Regions from separate parts of the Pelosinus baikalensis genome, predicted to be linked through region 2. Evidence: riboswitches for the same ligand, from Rfam matches in the RefSeq annotation. Region 2 holds a riboswitch; each other region holds the start of a gene.

What was found. Region 2 has a riboswitch for cyclic di-GMP ahead of LMF89_RS16110 (methyl-accepting chemotaxis protein). Riboswitches for the same ligand answer to the same signal wherever they lie in the genome.
Region 1: another riboswitch for cyclic di-GMP. It lies ahead of LMF89_RS26130 (methyl-accepting chemotaxis protein); the one in region 2 lies ahead of LMF89_RS16110 (methyl-accepting chemotaxis protein).
Region 3: another riboswitch for cyclic di-GMP. It lies ahead of LMF89_RS03715 (PRC-barrel domain-containing protein); the one in region 2 lies ahead of LMF89_RS16110 (methyl-accepting chemotaxis protein).
Region 4: another riboswitch for cyclic di-GMP. It lies ahead of LMF89_RS24480 (methyl-accepting chemotaxis protein); the one in region 2 lies ahead of LMF89_RS16110 (methyl-accepting chemotaxis protein).

What each region holds. Positions count from the first base shown of each region.
Region 1 covers NZ_JAJHJB010000002.1:303,382-307,589, forward strand. Annotated here, with positions in the region: gene LMF89_RS02910 (GGDEF domain-containing response regulator) at 1-130, opposite strand, end outside; gene LMF89_RS26130 (methyl-accepting chemotaxis protein) at 463-2,169, opposite strand; cyclic di-GMP riboswitch class I at 2,252-2,337, opposite strand; gene LMF89_RS02920 (YibE/F family protein) at 2,414-3,541, opposite strand; partial or broken gene LMF89_RS02925 (beta/alpha barrel domain-containing protein) at 3,725-3,959, opposite strand; gene LMF89_RS02930 (methyl-accepting chemotaxis protein) at 3,962-4,208, opposite strand, start outside.
Region 2 covers NZ_JAJHJB010000024.1:28,891-33,098, reverse strand. Annotated here, with positions in the region: gene LMF89_RS16110 (methyl-accepting chemotaxis protein) at 1-1,910, opposite strand, end outside; cyclic di-GMP riboswitch class I at 2,056-2,141, opposite strand; gene LMF89_RS16105 (DnaJ family domain-containing protein) at 2,340-2,657, opposite strand; gene LMF89_RS16100 (nitroreductase family protein) at 3,884-4,208, opposite strand, start outside.
Region 3 covers NZ_JAJHJB010000003.1:143,562-147,769, forward strand. Annotated here, with positions in the region: gene LMF89_RS03710 (VanW family protein) at 1-542, opposite strand, end outside; gene LMF89_RS03715 (PRC-barrel domain-containing protein) at 667-1,440, opposite strand; cyclic di-GMP riboswitch class I at 1,703-1,791, opposite strand; gene LMF89_RS03720 (tetratricopeptide repeat protein) at 1,890-2,963, opposite strand; gene LMF89_RS03725 (hypothetical protein) at 3,100-3,318, opposite strand; gene LMF89_RS03730 (UbiA prenyltransferase family protein) at 3,318-3,899, opposite strand; gene LMF89_RS03735 (GTPase domain-containing protein) at 3,880-4,208, opposite strand, start outside.
Region 4 covers NZ_JAJHJB010000078.1:280-4,487, forward strand. Annotated here, with positions in the region: gene crcB (fluoride efflux transporter CrcB) at 1-286, shown strand, start outside; gene LMF89_RS24475 (hypothetical protein) at 296-649, opposite strand; cyclic di-GMP riboswitch class I at 967-1,052, shown strand; gene LMF89_RS24480 (methyl-accepting chemotaxis protein) at 1,151-3,118, shown strand; gene LMF89_RS24485 (GntR family transcriptional regulator) at 3,576-4,208, shown strand, end outside.

The DNA.
Region 1 (4,208 bases), on a different contig from region 2:
TAATAATCTGGAATATCTTCCATCCACTTTCACCATCAGCAGCAAGGATCACTTCATATCCCCATTGCTGTACCATTTCTGAAAGGATGGTGCGAATGCTTTTTTCATCATCAATGATTAATACTTTCATTTGACCTCACCTTATTTTTAAAATTATCTTCGGCTCTATACTGCTATTTTACTACTATATAATGATTCGCCTTACTCCGCTAGATCTTATTAGATTTACCTTGCCTTCTACTCTAAAGAGATTTAGTCAAAAAATCAAGGAAATCATGCTTCCACTTTCTTGCTATTTTGGTTTGACGATTATAACTTAACATGTAATCACAAGTGTCCATGAGTAAATAATAAAAACCTCTCTAATATAAAATGTCCCCTACAGAGCAGACACTAAAAAAGTCTCCCCTGTAGGGTCTTTTTATGTATTATAGAAAGGTTTTTTATATTCAGTATGATTTTCTACATTCTAAATTGTCTAACAATCCCTTGAAGTTCTTCTGCCATTTTAGCTAATGCTTGGCTGGATGCAGCAATTTCTTCCATAGATGCCGACTGCTCTTCTGTGGCGGCAGAAACGGTTTGTGTCCTGCCAACCGTTTCTTGACTAATCGTATCAATGTCGTGTACCGATTCCACAATTCGCTTACTGCCAGACGCCATTTCTTCAATAGAAGTTGAAGTCTCTTTTATATGCATCGTTAATTGGTCAATGAGTGCTGATATATCCCTAAAAGCTTGCCCTGCGGTATTAACCACTTGTGCTCCTACATTAACCTCATGGCTGCCTTCCGTCATCGCAACCACTGCTTCTTCGGTATCCGACTGGGTTTCCGTAATTAAATTGGCAATTTTCTTGGCTGCTTCTTGGGATTGCTCTGCCAACTTACGAACTTCCTCCGCAACAACAGCAAAGCCCCTGCCATGTTCACCTGCTCGTGCCGCTTCAATAGCAGCATTTAGCGCCAGAAGGTTGGTTTGAGCAGAAATTCCGGATATCGTATCGACAATCTGTCCAATTTCTTTGGATCGTTCTCCCAATCTCGTCACCACTTGAGCTGACTTAGTCACCGTTTTCTCTACGATTTCCATCTGACTAATTGCCGCATTTACGGCTTGTGTACCATCTTGGGTAGCTTTAGAGGTTTGATCGGATACGCCACTTATGATCGCTGAATTCTCGGCAACTTTCTCAATGCCTGCAGAAAGCTGCTGTACTACAACAGTCGTAACATTCACTGCACTTGCCTGCTGTTCAGCTCCTTGGGCTACTTCACTAATCGTCGCTGCTACTTGATTCGTAGCTTGAGCCGATTGCTCTGCGCTTGCTGTCAGCTCTTCTGACGAGGCAGCAACTTGCTCAGATGAAGATGCTACCTGGCGTACCAAACGCTGCAAGCTGCTAGCCATGCTATTTAATCCGACCCCAATATCACCAATTTCATCCTGGTCTACCACATTAATACTCTCTACCCCAAGATTTCCTTTTTCGATCTCATTTAGAAACATGCAAACGGATTTTAGCCTTCTGGCAATTGCATTGGATAATCTCCAACCTAAGAACAGGCAGAGTAGAACAAAAAATCCTGTTAATGTGAAAATAACGATTCCCGCAAATCCAGCATACTCTTGTCCCTTACGATTCGCCTTTTCACTTTTATCTGACATGAAGTCAGCTAACTCTTTAAGAGTTGAATTGACAATTTCCAGTTTGCCGGCTGCCTGCTGGGTGAAGTAAGCATATGCTTCCTGCTTGCGCCCTTGCTGAGATAATTCGATAGCTTTTTGACGCTCTGTTCGATATTGACCGATTGCTTCTTTTAGCACTACTAACTTTTCCCGTTCGAAGGACCCCAAATTTTGGCTTTCATATGCCTTTAATGTTTGGTCTGTTTCCGTCGACAACGATTTCATCTGAGTGACCAAGACATCTTCTCTTGCTTTATCAAGATTACCAAAAATCATTTCCAGAATCATTCCATGGACGGCTCTAAAATTATGTCGAGTCTCATTTAGCCTTTTAATCGACAACAGATTTTCACTATACATAATTTTCATTTCGTTACTCATTGTGTTTATATAATAATATCCGATAGAACCAACTAAAAGTGTTGCCATTGATATTATTAAAATGATTGCAAGTATTTTCCCCTTAACCTTTAGCTTCACGTAAACCTCCTGAAATATGTAAAATGTAAAAAATATAGCACCAGTCTAAGATACGCTGGTGCTAATTACAATTCTACATTGAATCGGCAACCTGGCAATCATAGGATATCTTCCCTTAGACCCACGGCTTTGCGTCCTTATCTTTGGATAAGTTTGCCACAATATATTTTTCCATTTAATATTACATTATATTACATAAACTGTCAACATATGCCAAACTTTTTAGAACGTTAGGGATATATAATTATTTACTATGTTTTCGACTCAAAAGAAAAGCTGTAATAACAGCCGTTAACGGTATAGAGCAAATAAGTCCGATACTTCCCGTGAGAGCCCTTGTAATTTCTGTTGCAACAATATTCAAATTCATAATGCGCATGAAAGACACATTATCTTGTGATGCGATCAAAAATACCAGCGGCAAAGAGCTGCCTGTATAAGCCAGGATCAAGGTATTTGCCATAGTTCCCATAACATCGCGTCCAACATTGATACCCGAGTTGAATATTTCTCTAAATCCATAATGAGGACAGGACTGTTTGATTTCATATTGAGTCGATGCAATGGATATGGTAACATCCATAACAGCACCTAATGATCCTAAAATAATGCCTGCAAATAATACTTCTTGGAAGTTCATAAAGGTGAGGGTCGTAACCTTTAGCATCATTGCTTCTTCACTATCTAACCCCGTCAGATGCATCCAAGAAATGGAGATAGCGGCTAATACACCGGCAATCAATACGCCACCAACGGTTCCTAAAATAGCACCCCAGGTCTTTGAGTTCCAGCCACTAATGGTAATTTGAGTAATGGCTGTAATCACTGCGCAAACAAGCATCGTGGCAATGATAAAGTTCCAATGGTAATTTAAGATCAAGGGAATCATACCTTTAAGAATAATAACTACTGAAAAGCAAATAACAAAAATAGTTTTGATGCCTATGGTCTTCCCTAGAATTAATAAGGATAAAATAAAAAGACCAACTAGAATATACGTGGGAAAAAGACGATTATAATCCGCAATATGATACTGTTTTTCATTTTGCACATCACTCACTGCAAGAATAATTTTATCACCAGGGCTGGGATTAATATCAAATAAAGGTTGATTCGTAATATAGTTAATGCTTTGCACTTGCTTGCCGGACTCTGCCCCTGATGTGAGCAGGATTGTAACTAAACTTTTACTGCTGATACCCACTTTTTTATTGGGTGCTACATCCAGTGATTGTATCGACAGCACTACACCATTCACATACTCAATTGGTTGTGTATTGTTGCCTGCCGCCAAGACAGGCACCGAACTAAAAAGTAGACAGGCTATGAGAGTCACTAGAATATATCTGGGAGAAATTCGCTGTAATTTCATAAAGATAATCTCCTTACTATTTTAAAATATAAGCTCTACGGTGTCGTTTGATGCTTTTAATCCTTGCATTTTAACACTTGTATTGAAAATATACAAGATCCTATTAATACTTCCAAGTAAATCTACTTAATAAATAAGACCCTACAGATTATTTTGTCTGTAGGATCTTATTTACATTTCACTTCATGCTTTTGCTAACTGTATGGTCTCGATAAATTGTTTGGCCTTTGTTGTAATAGAAGTATAATCGCCAGTTTTGGCTCCTCCAGTAAGATTACTACCTACCCCCACTGCTACGCAGCCAGCCGTAATCCATTCCTTCCACTACATCCCTAATGGACATTGCACCCGGCATTATTGGCACGCGATACCGATTGCATAGTTTAACAGTGTCTACATTCAGACAAGGAGACACAACATCTATAAACGAAATTTGGAAACAATTACCTGCAATTCACCCGCCATATTTGCTAAGGCTTGGCTGGAAGATGCAATTTCCTCCATAGAAGCAGATTGTTCTTCTGTTGCCGCCGAAATGGTCTGGGTATCTCCTGCTGTATCACCTGCTATGCTTTTCACACTATCTACAGAAGAAACAACATCACCGCTGGAAATGGAAAGTTTCTCAGCAGCTGTACCAATATCCTGTATCTGACCATTTAGCTGC
Region 2 (4,208 bases):
GAAACAGTCTGGGTATACCCTGTTGTCTCACCATTGATTCTGTCGATTTCTTTAATTGAGGAAACAATTTGCTCACTGCCACCTGCTACCTGCTGAATTGCAGCAGAAATATCTCGGATTTGATTGGAAACCTGTTCAATTAATTTCAATATCTCCCCGAAAGCCTTGCCTGCAATATGAACTACTTCTGAACCTCGCTTGACTTCATTCGTCCCCTCGGCCATTACGTTAACTGCTTTTTCAGTATCACCTTGAATTTCACCAATTAGTACTGCAATATGTTTTGCTGCGTCCTGAGATTGTTCAGCTAGTTTTCGAACTTCTTCCGCTACCACAGCGAACCCTCTGCCCTGTTCACCAGCACGTGCTGCCTCGATTGCAGCATTCAATGCAAGGAGATTTGTTTGACCAGCAATTCCAGCAATGGTATCCACAATTTGACCAATCTCTTTTGAACGATTGCCAAGTTTCTCGACTACCTGAGCTGAGTTCATTACTGTTTTCTCAATATTCTCCATCTGTTTCGTAGTATCTTCTATTGCCTTACCACCATCTTGAGCAGCAAGCGCAGTCTTTTCAGCAGTAGCTGCTACATTACCAGAGTGAGCAGCTACCTGTTGTATACTAGCAGACATCTTTTCAACAGCATCCTCTGCAACATCTACTGCTTGCATTTGAAACGTACTGCCTGAAGATACTTCCGTTATCGTTTCAGCTATTTGATTGGCAGCTACAGAAGATTGTTCTGCGCTTGCCGTAAGTTCCTCGGAAGATGCTGCTACCAGTTCTGCTGAAGTAGCAATTTGTTGAACCAAACTGCGTATTTTTTTTACCATAGTATCAAAATGGATCTCCATTGCATCTAATTCGTCTTTACCATCGGCACTCTGTGCTGCCGTCATACCTAGAGCAGCTACTTGTAAGGTTAAGTCACCTTCTGCCATTTTTTCAATTGCTTTATTCATTCTTATAATCGGCTTTGTTATATTCCTTGAAACCAGAATACCAAAACCACAAGCAGCAATAAGAATCAAACCGATTGTAATAAAGGAGGCTCTTAGAAAGGGGGCCAATTTTACAAGAATTTCTTGTTCCGGTACATTGATCCCCAAGCTCCAATGAGTTCCAGGAATAGGAGCGAAAGCAATGTACTTCGTAATGCCCTCGTCTACGTAATTACCAGTTCCGGTTTCTGCATTTACCATTTTATTAATTACATTTTTAAGTTGATCATTTGCATTAGGATCCTTTAATATATTTGTCTTCATTATTTGGTCTTTATCAGGATGAATGATGGTTAAACCATCACCCTGAATTACGTAGGCATAACCACTTTGTGCAACCTTAATTTGATTAATACGTGAAATGAGAGCATCAATAGGCACTGTACCGCCAAGAGCCCCTATAATCTGGTTATTCTTTTTGATTGGCGCAACCACAGATACCACCAATTTACCATCAGCCTTAGAAATAATTGGATCGGTAGTTGTCGCTTTGCCAGTTGACATGACCTGTTTAAAATATTCACGATCAGCGATATTTGTTCTATCCCCTGATGTATGAATGGATTGCCCCTTTGCATCTACAAGCCAAAACCGTGAATAAATAGGATTTCGTTTGGTCTCTTCTTTTAAATAAGCAAGTGCCCCCTGCGTATCTCCGTTAACAACACTTTGATTCGTTGCCAATATGGAAACCTCAATTTCACGAGTATCTTTCCACGTCCCAATGTCTTCAGCATAGGCATTTGCTCGATGGACAAGATCCTCCTCAGCATCTGAAACCAATATACTTTTTGCATTGTAGAAATTACATACTCCTAGAATGCTTAATGTTACTAATAGCCCAATTACTAAAACAGCTGTAACCTTTACCTGAATACTTTTCTTCACCCATGTAAGCAAATTCATAAAAAAAATTCTCCCCCATCCATTTTTCACTTATCTTCAAAATTGCCAACTTACTATATTGAACCTACCTATCCCGCCATAAAAAATAGCACCCGCCCAAGGCAAGTGCTAATTAACTCATCACGATTCACTTAATTTATGATTCACTAGCAACCTGGCAATCATAGACAACTCGTCTTTAGACCCATAGCTTTGCGTCCCAACTTTTCAATTGGTTTGCCAAAATATTCTTTTCGATATTGTCTATTCTACACCCTATAACCTGTTTCGTCAATGAACGTAGAAATGCAGCGTATAGGGACACAAGACAGGTTCCTTGTCCCTATGAAAAATGATAACTTGAAATTGTAACATATTTTATCGTTATGTCAATAAGAGAAGCTACCCATCTAATCAGTATCTTGAAAAACTAACCGTTTATTTCAATTTCTAGCGTTTTCTTCGTTCCATCAGAACGTCATAAAACATTTTCTTTTCCGTAAGCTTTTTCTGTATAACAGCTTTTTCTTCCCCAGCAGCAGTTTGCAACTCTTCTTCCAAACTGGTAATTTCTTTGCGCAACTCCATTTCCGGCGGCAACGAGCCTGAATTCTGCATAACCAAAAATGCTCCACGCTGTTCCGGAGGAACAAACGTGAGATCAGTAAGTTGCAAAGGTTTGCCCTGGCCGGGTAAATCGTTGAATGCTCCCTGTTTCATTGCCCTTTTAATATTTTGCTCTATAATCTTGTTAATTCCGTCATTCACTTTCCACCAGTCCCTTCCTTTTGATATTTAATCCGATCTTTATATCATCATAACTAGGTATAGATTAGTTACCCTCTGTGCTGGCAATAATGATTGATTTACCACTACTTGACTTGCTAAAACACTGAGATAAATCTACCTTTATTGTTAAACGTCTCCTCAATGGCCATATCAATATTTTTCATGCTTAATATGATTGGAGTTGAACATTTCTATTGCCTGAACAGGCTGAGCGGAGCTTTTTGTTGCTATATAATCGACATTTATCCAGTCATTCCCCCTACTACTCGGTAGGCCCTAGGGAGTTGTTGCCTAGCCGAAGTTCGCCATCAATTCAGCTCGGAGCCAACAAAACATTTGCATGTTAGTATATCAGTCCTCTTTCAATGGACGTCCCCCATACTTACGAATATGTCGCCACGAACGATAAACCGGATGATTTGGCTCTTGCACAAGAGCAGCTCTAGCTAAAAATCCCGCTTATACTGGGAACTGATACATATTGACTACTGCACATCTAATTAGATTGGGAACTAATGACAACAACCTTAAACTTGTTGGTCAAATAAACCCCAGTAACAACCATAGCTCCCCCCAATAATATGAAAGCGGTAACAGTTTCGTTCAGTAGCCATATACCGGCTAGATATATACAATGATGATATTCTTCTTGGCAGCCATCTCTATTATTTTATTTACTGTTGCAATCAATCTTTCAGATTCTTTGTAGGGGTAGGGAGGTTTATAAACAGCTCCCGGCAGGATACAACGCTGGCTGAACGGAGCGGATGAAGAGAGTATAGTTTACTATCCCTACCGGAAATATTCGGCCACTTTCTTTTGCGTCAACCGTAAATTCCATTCGGGAAATAGACGGTCAAACCACCAGAATAGTTTATTGCGACTCGGTATAGCAATAATTACCTCGTTTCTGGCGAACGGCATCCAGCACTTTTTGCGCAAAAATATCCGGCGGCATTTGCTTCGAGAGTAAAGCTTTCCCAGAATATCTCAGGCTTCTTCCTCCTTACTTACATTTATTAGCAAGAATGACCCCACCTACTCGGGAGTTGCTGCCAGAAAGGTGGCGAGATTTTTTATAAGAAGGCGAATCTTCTTTCTGGAGCCGGCAGAATAAACACATGCCTCTCATGTTTATCGAATATTATTGTCGGAATCTAAAAATATCTTCCTCCTCATGCCATTAACTTAACTAGTTTGCAATATCATATGAAAATTACAACTTGCTCTTTTCTTTGTGCAGCCTTAGGTACCTCGCCTTTTCTATAGCCCAGCGCCACTGAATAGAAAGGTCTGAATCCTTCAGGAACTTTCAAAAGCTGCTTATAATGCGCACTTTCCTCACCATCAAAGATAAAAAGGCCAAAATTAATCCAGCAAGCACCTAAGCCAAGGGCTTCCGCTGCAAGCAACATGTTTTGGGTTGCTGCGGCACAATCTGCTAGCGAGCACTGAGTTTGTTCATCGCCCGCAACAATCACTACTGTCGGAGCTCCATAAAATGCATTAAACTCTTTGGTATTGGCTAGA
Region 3 (4,208 bases), on a different contig from region 2:
TCAACTTTATGACCATTTTTTTCAGGCTGAATATTAACATTCGAATTTTGATATATCAGTGAAGCATCTTCTGGGTTACTATTGATAGAATCTGCAATTCTATTAAGAATTGCTTCTAACTTAACATGATTATAATGTAAAGACAACGGAATCGTATATCCATAATTTACAGCTATAAATTTTTCTTGTAAACGTTTAGCTATATTGCCAAGACGACCTATATTATAAGCTTGCTGCACAAGATCATCTGCATTGATTTCTAGATCAATGTCATTTGCATTAATCGGCCATTTTTGCGTCTTATACGTTAAATAATTTGGTGAATTAGCTATTTGATTTTTGATATTTATAATAATTTCACTTTTTGCTTCATCAATTGATAGTCCCCCCACAGGAATATCGCCTATAAAAACACCTTCATAGATACTATCACTGACATCAAACGCTGTAGTGGTGGCAATGAATCCAGTTAAGCTAAATAATATAATAATGCTAAGAAAAAGCATTATATTTTTAGCACGATGATTTATTGTAATTTTCATAGTTAGTAACTCCATTCCAATTATTCGATTAGCTAGCAAGAGAGCAAATCCCCGCCAATAGCGGGGATTTGTTCGTAACATGATAATAAAAACCACCATAATTGGAGAGATATCGATTTTTATTTTATTGAATATTCATTGTTAATTCTACAAAACTACCCGTTAGTTTTGCTTTTTGCAACACTTCCTCAGTAATTTCACCACCTTCCTCTACGATTAACATACCATTATCAGTTTCAATACGGCGACTAGCTTTTTTACCAAGTAAGTATTTACGATTTTTTTCGTCAAACTTTCTAGCAGAATCATCATTAGCAGCTACCTTTACATCTTCTGGTTCTTTAACTTGAATAACAGGTGGTTTCACTTCAGAAGCTACAGAAGTGCTTACTGGAGGTATTGCAATATTAGTAGTTGTTGATCTTTCTGCTACCGTTTCATGATCATCTGAAACAAAAAGCACGTCTTTACCAAAAGTTAAAATTTGCTTTGCCTCAATGCTCGTAGTTCCACCATTAAGATCCTCTATTTCACAAGATACAATTTTCCCTGAATTATCAACAAAAAACTCCGTTACTTTACCTTGAATTCGACCATTTTTAGTCAGCACTTTAGTCCCAATAATTTTTAGATCAGCCACAATTAGCTTCTCAACTTCCGGTGCATCTGTTAACGTTAATATTGCATCACTATTCTCTATCGTTATTGCGTATTCTCCTAACCCAGTAGCAGCTGCCAAAGGCAAAAATTTAGCCCCCCAATACCATTTGGAATCATCAATTAGTATCGTTACAGATCCATCTGCAGGATTAATAAGAAGACTTTTAACTGTTCCAAGCTCTGTACCCTCAACGATGCTAATAACTGGCAATCCAATAATTTCAACACTTTTTTTCATGAATAGCGCCCCTTAATTATCATTTAATATCCTCTTATCATTCATCGAAGCAGTTAGTCAATTTCTTAACCTTATTTATAGCACTCTTCCCACTTCGCCAAGAGCATTTTACCTCTGTATTCTTACCAATCGTTCTAAATTTCCCGCTATTAGTATCTCTATTGATTGACTATAATTTACTAATCTAGTCGCTAATTTAGAAAAATACATAAAAAATAGCACCTACCTATAATGCACTGTGCTAATTACAATTCTTAATTGAATCGGCAACCTGGCAATCATAGGATATATATATCCCTTAGACCCATAGCTTTGCGTCCCCACCTTTGGATGAGTTTGCTAAATATTCATTTTGTTTAATTCTATATAATATGAAATATAACGTCAACAGAAGTTCATCATTTATTTTTACACATCCCAATTGTGCTATTTAGAAGTATATTGTAGATTTACGTAGAATTTCGCCACTCGCGAAATTCAGAATCAATTTCTTTTAGTACGGTCCCCGGAATATTCTTAAAAGAAATATCCCCTAAGCGATTCTGAAGTAAAATATTCTTTACTATACGTAAATAGGCAATTGTTTTAATGAATTCCAAATCAAACATAGTGTTTTTTTGTACTCCTGGAAGCTTTCTGCCCTCACAAAAAACGTGAATTGCTTCATTATATTGACCACTATTTTTTAATATAGTGCCGATTTCCATTACCAAAAATGGTGCCGCTTCACTATTCGGATATAAAATCAAAGCTTGGCGAAAAACCTTAAGGGCTTGAATGAAATTGCGCTGTTCTTTATATATAAATGCAGAATCAATTAAACCGTCTAAATCCTTTGAAGAAGAGTCAAACACATTAATGGGCACCTGTAATTCATCTTCAACTTGTACCATCTCACTTTTCTCCTCTAACTCCACATTCTGATTTTCATCTTTCAGCTCATAGACCTCTTCTAGCTCTTCATTCTTGTCTATTAGTTTGACAATTTGTTTCTCTGATGTGGAAGCAGGATCTAGCTGGTCTACTATATGTATGTCAGAAACTGCTATATCAACAGATAACACTTCAGTTTCTAAAGCCATTACATTATTAGCATCATCTTCCTTTGGCATCACAGACCTTACAGAAGAGCTAGCTACAATAGGTATTGGTACGGCTGCAGCTATTATGATTTCTGGTTTTTCCCATAACACTCCATATTCTGAAGATTCAGCTTCCTTTATTATATTTTTTGTCTCAGACTCTCCTTTATTTTCTTCAGAATACATTTTAAATTTTTCATTATACTGTGCAATGCTAAATGCAAAGACGACTGTAGTGATTGTTAATATGCCTACAGTTCCTACTACACCAACAAATCCAATAATAATACGTGGCAGAATAATATTGACTAAAAGCGCACAACACACACATAAAATAAGAGGTTTTACATTCAGCTGAATATTTAATAGCTTATTCGTTAACACGTATATAAGATATGCAGAAATGACTATGGATAATGACGTAATTATGATATATTGCATCAAACCCCACCATAAATAAATTATTTGAAAATCAACATTCTAATTGTGAAAATTTTGTAGAATAATGTGATATGTCCTTATATTATATACTCATCTTATAAATTCCTCTTTTTGCTATCAATAATTACTAAGAATTTCAAATACGTCGACCTTGCTGTCCACTTATTTTGGAAATAATACGTTTCTTTCTAGGTTCATGACATAAGATACAATAGCCTTTTTCCAACGATTGTTGTCTTAATAATAAAGGAACGCTTACTAAGCTTTGCTGATTGACAGATAGCATCCCATCGCGTTTACCCCATATGTATCCACTTAACAGCGCAATTACCATGATTATTCCTGTCCATAACATTATAATCTCCCTTTCTGATAATACAATATTGTACTATAGAATACAACGGCGCCCAAAAACACTGCAGGAAATATTTCCTCGTTAATTAGCCAAGAAATTAATAAAGTTAATAGAAATAATAAAAAACACTCAACTCTACCAAGGCGGTGAGCCCAATTACGGTGCCCGATTAACTCATCTCTAGAATCATCTATACAATCGTCTATTAATTGTATTGATATAACAAAAAAAATTGAGAATAAGATCATCTTCCATCCTAAAAGGAAAACACCCACTATAAATATTAGAATTGACTCTTGAAATCCATTGAGCCGGCTCGGAAAATGACTTTTTAGATCATGAAACATACCAATTATGTAACTAGCAAGAAATAGGGAAATACTTATCGGAGTATTTAGGCTTGCTGCCAAAGCCATCGATACCATACCATATAGCATACTGCCTTTTCCTAGCGCGGTTGCGAAATTCTTTTCAGATTTATCCATATCTTGATCTAAATAATCATCAGCTAATTTAATTGCAATGGCAGAAAGTATCACAGAAAACATTATACTGATAAATTCACACATTGCGGGCAACACAGGTCTTCACCTCTTTTAAACCTTGGCTTAGCAATGCTGATATCGGAATAATCGTAGCTTTGGGAAATATAGAAGATAGCTGAGTAAGGTTCTCTTTAGCAAAAGGTATATCTACCTTATTTGCCAATATTGCATATGAATTACGAAATAAACCATAATTATATATCTCGCGATCGATAGTGCTAGGGTTATTTATATATTCTTTAGTGATATAGGATAAATCAATAACATGAAAAATAAAATCTGCACAGCGCATTAAACCAATTGTCTGCGCCATGCCACGACGAATTTTCTCTTCTTGATGTATTT
Region 4 (4,208 bases), on a different contig from region 2:
AGCTGATTTTCCCTATGGAACACTCATTGTAAATGTGGTAGGGTGTTTTATTATTGGCATATTTATGACACTGACGACAGAACGTTTTATTGTAAATCCCTATTGGCGGCTACTGATTACCGTTGGTTTTGTTGGTGGTTTAACTACGTTTTCATCTTTTAGTTACGAAACCTTTCGTGTACTGGAGGACTCTAATATGATAATGGCGTTGTATAACATTGGACTTAATCTTCTGCTTGGATTTGCAGCTACATGGATCGGTATTGGAGTTGCAAGACTTATTTGATGCGATATCTTATATAGTTACAGCTGTGCTAACAGCTGTGGTTTGAGTAATTGGGATGAGCGGGGGAAGATTTGCAATGAAATCTTTGGCAATTTGGGCAATATCCTGAGGAAGTCCTATATCTGGAAAATTGTTTATCGTATAAGATTGCAATGCCTTTAACGTCTCTGGGGTGATAACAAGTACAGGTGCTGTAGCGACAGTTGGAACCGCAGATGTGGAAGTAAGAGGAGCAGTGGGAGCTGTAGGAATGATTTCATTGGAAACAACTACATTCATAGCATTACCTGGGTTCATAAGGACGGGAAGATTTGAGAAAATGAAAAACTCTAAGGTATCTTGAAAATCAGATTTTAAAACCAAGATAACACTTCCCTTACATTTTAAGCATTCTAGTACTTCATCTGCTAAAACTATAGATATTTTAGCGAGGATTTTTTTGACCTGCAAGGCGGAGGAGCCGCGCAGATCGGGAATCTGTAAGGCGGCGACAACGAAGCAGGACGGAAAAAGACTGCTAAAGTGGCAGCGTTTTTAATGCAGATAAGGTACTAGGCTGTTTATAGTATGAAAGAACGAAGAATATGGTACATAGCGGACCTCCTTAATTGGGAGGTTCTATTATTTTTTTAGCGAAGCGAAAGGGATTTGAAGAAAAATGTCGAAAAATAGAGGAAAATACCATATATGGGCAAACCAATCTAAAGGTGGGGACGCAAAGCCATGGGTCTAAGGATGTTACATCTATGATTGCCAGGTTACATCGTTTGTTGATTATGATGTAACTTGGCAATCTTTTATATTAAGACACTTAATTCAGTATTTTATTCATTGGAATGTTAGGTGAGAGGAGAGGGCGTATATATGAAATTAAAAATGAAATTTTTAATCATGGTGGCGATTACGAGTCTGGTATTATTAGTAGCTACGACGATGGGGTATTTTTATGCGAAAAGTCAGGTAGAGGAAAATATTAAGAATGAAATGTTCTCGGTTGCCAATACCTATTCAACTCAATTAGACGGCTGGCTATTGGCGAAGGCGCAAACCGCAGTGACAACAAGTGAGAATATTCGAGTTGTGTTAGGTGATAGGGAAATCCCGGTTTCTTTTGTACAAAACTACAAATCAGATTCTAGTTTACTGGATCTATATGCCGGATTAGAAGATGGTAAAATGATTGATGGTTCAGGAGCTGTTTTGCCTGAAGGATATGATCCCCGTAAGCGTGGATGGTATCAGACAACAAAAGATAAAAACAAACTAGTCTTTACGGATGCATATGTTGATGCATTTACCAAAAAATATATTGTGTCCGCAGGCATACCATTAAAAAGTGAGGCAGGAAATTTTCGCGGTGTTGTTGGTATTGATATATCTTTAGATTTGCTGAGTGAAAAGATTAAAGAAGTCAATGTAAATGGGAAAGGGTATGGCACGATTATTGATCAAAAGGGGATTATTTTAGCACATCCGGATGCTGCACAAGTTTCAAAGAACGTACATGAAGATCCTGTATTGCAAAAATTTGCAAAAGAAATGTTGGCCCAGGATAAAGGCATGCAAACCTATGAGGCAAACGGAGCAGAAAAGTTAATGATTTATACCAAGATTCCTGCTACTGGCTGGACAATGGGTATCACCGTTGACGTAAAAGATGTGTATGGTCAGGTCACGGCTTTAGGATATCAATTTGGACTAACTGCTTTGCTTGGCATCTTATTGTCAGCTGCTGCTTCTTGGAGATTGTCTAGTGGAATCACCAAGAATGTTGCAATCTTATCTCAATCTGCACAACGTCTAGCCAGAGGAGATATTTCGGAACAAAACATTACGATTCAGACAAATGATGAGATTGGTCAACTTGCTGCAGATTTTTCTACTATGGCAGAAAATCTGCGTAATCTAATTAAGGCGATTGCTCAAACGGCAGAACATGTAGCTGCTTCATCAGAAGAACTTACAGCCAGTGCAGAACAATCTGCCCATGTATCTACTCAAGTGGCCACCTCGATTATGGAGGTAGCACAGGGGGCGGAGCAGCAGCTGCAAGCAATCAATGGAACTTCTGCGGCTGTAGACGATATGTCGGCTAATATACAGTGTGTTGTCACAAATGCTGCAACCGTTAATGTGACTTCTAAAGAGGCCGCAGCGGCTGCAGGCCAGGGAAGTAAGGCTGTTTTCAATGCTGTAAATCAAATGAATATTATTGAAAAGACAATTTTAGGATCTGCAGGAGTAGTAGCGAAATTAGGTGAACGATCAAAAGAAATTGGACAAATTGTAGACACCATTTCAGGAATTGCAGGGCAAACCAACTTATTGGCCTTAAATGCGGCTATTGAGGCGGCACGTGCTGGTGAACAAGGACGCGGATTTGCTGTTGTAGCGGAAGAAGTAAGAAAATTAGCAGAACAATCCCAGCAGGCGGCTAAACAAATTGCGGATATGATTAATGAAATTCAAGCAGATACAGAAGAAGCTGTAGTAACAATGAAGGATGGTACAAGAGAAGTTGAGATTGGCAATGAAGTGGTAAGCACTGCAGGCGCAGCTTTTAAACAGATCGAATTGCTTATTGGTCAGGTAGCCAGCCAAGTATATCAGATAACGGATTCCATCGGGCAAATGAAGACTGGCAGTCAAAGAATTGTTACTGCCGTACAAGATATTGAAAGTATTATGAAAAATACTTCTGGCGAAACACAAAGCATCTCAGCAGCGACAGAAGAACAGTCAGCATCCATGCAGGAAATCGCTTCTTCCAGTCATGCATTAGCTGACATGGCAGCAGAATTGCAACAAGAAATTAGGAAGTTTTCCATATAAGATCAATTTTATAAAAAAACTGGAGCAAAGAGGGATATTCAGAGTCTATGAGAATCTGAATATCCCATTTTTTATAGTAAAGAATCGATACGTTTTAGAAGATGAAAGTAGCATTAATTCGCAATGAAAAAAACAGTAGTTTTTTCTGGTAAGCATAGAAAGTATAAGTTTTTAGGTGTGGAAAAGGTGAGATATTATGAACCACAAAGGCACAATGCCGCTAACGCGGCACACAAAGGAGTGTACGAAAAAATAAATAAAAACCCTTTGTGTCCTTTGCGTTTTATTTTACATGTTTTATAGGACGCGCAGCGTTTTTTCTTATAGAACAATGTATTATCGAATATATACTGTATACAATCGATAATATTATTTACTGTATTGGCCGGGGAGCGTATAATAAAAGAAAAGATTTTCGAAAATCGAAATTGATTTTGATACATGTTATAATAATGCTATGAAAAATAATAATTATAAAACCAATACAATTTCACATCGTAGTATACCCACCGCTATTACAGAAGCTCTTCGTGAAAGGATTTTAAATGGTGATCTGCAGGGTGGAATGCAATTAAAACAAGAAGAATTAGCGCTGCAGTTCAATGTAAGCATGAGTGCCCTGCGAGAAGCACTAAAAAATTTGGAAGCGGAGGATTTAGTAAAATTCTATCCTAACAGAGGGGCCATTGTGAGTGAATTGAGCGCAGAGGAAGCAAGAGAAATATTTGATATTCGTCAATTTCTTGAAATCGGTGCATTAGAGTTATCGGTTCCTCAGTTAACTACAATCGACTTGGAAGAAGCAGCGATAGTTTTAAAGCAGCTAGAGAATGAGATGAATAGCAGTCGATGGGGCGAGTTAAATAAACGATTTCATGAAATTTTATATCGGCAGGCAAGACGACCCCGCTTACTGAAACTGATTCAAGTCATGCATAACAACGTTGAGCGCTATATGCGCTTGTATCTTGTATCAATGAATTATCAGCTTACATCTCAAAAACAGCATTGGGATTTACTTAATGCTTGTAAGAACAAGGATGCTAAATTAGCTAAGAAAATTCTAAAGAAGCATATGGCTGATGCCAGT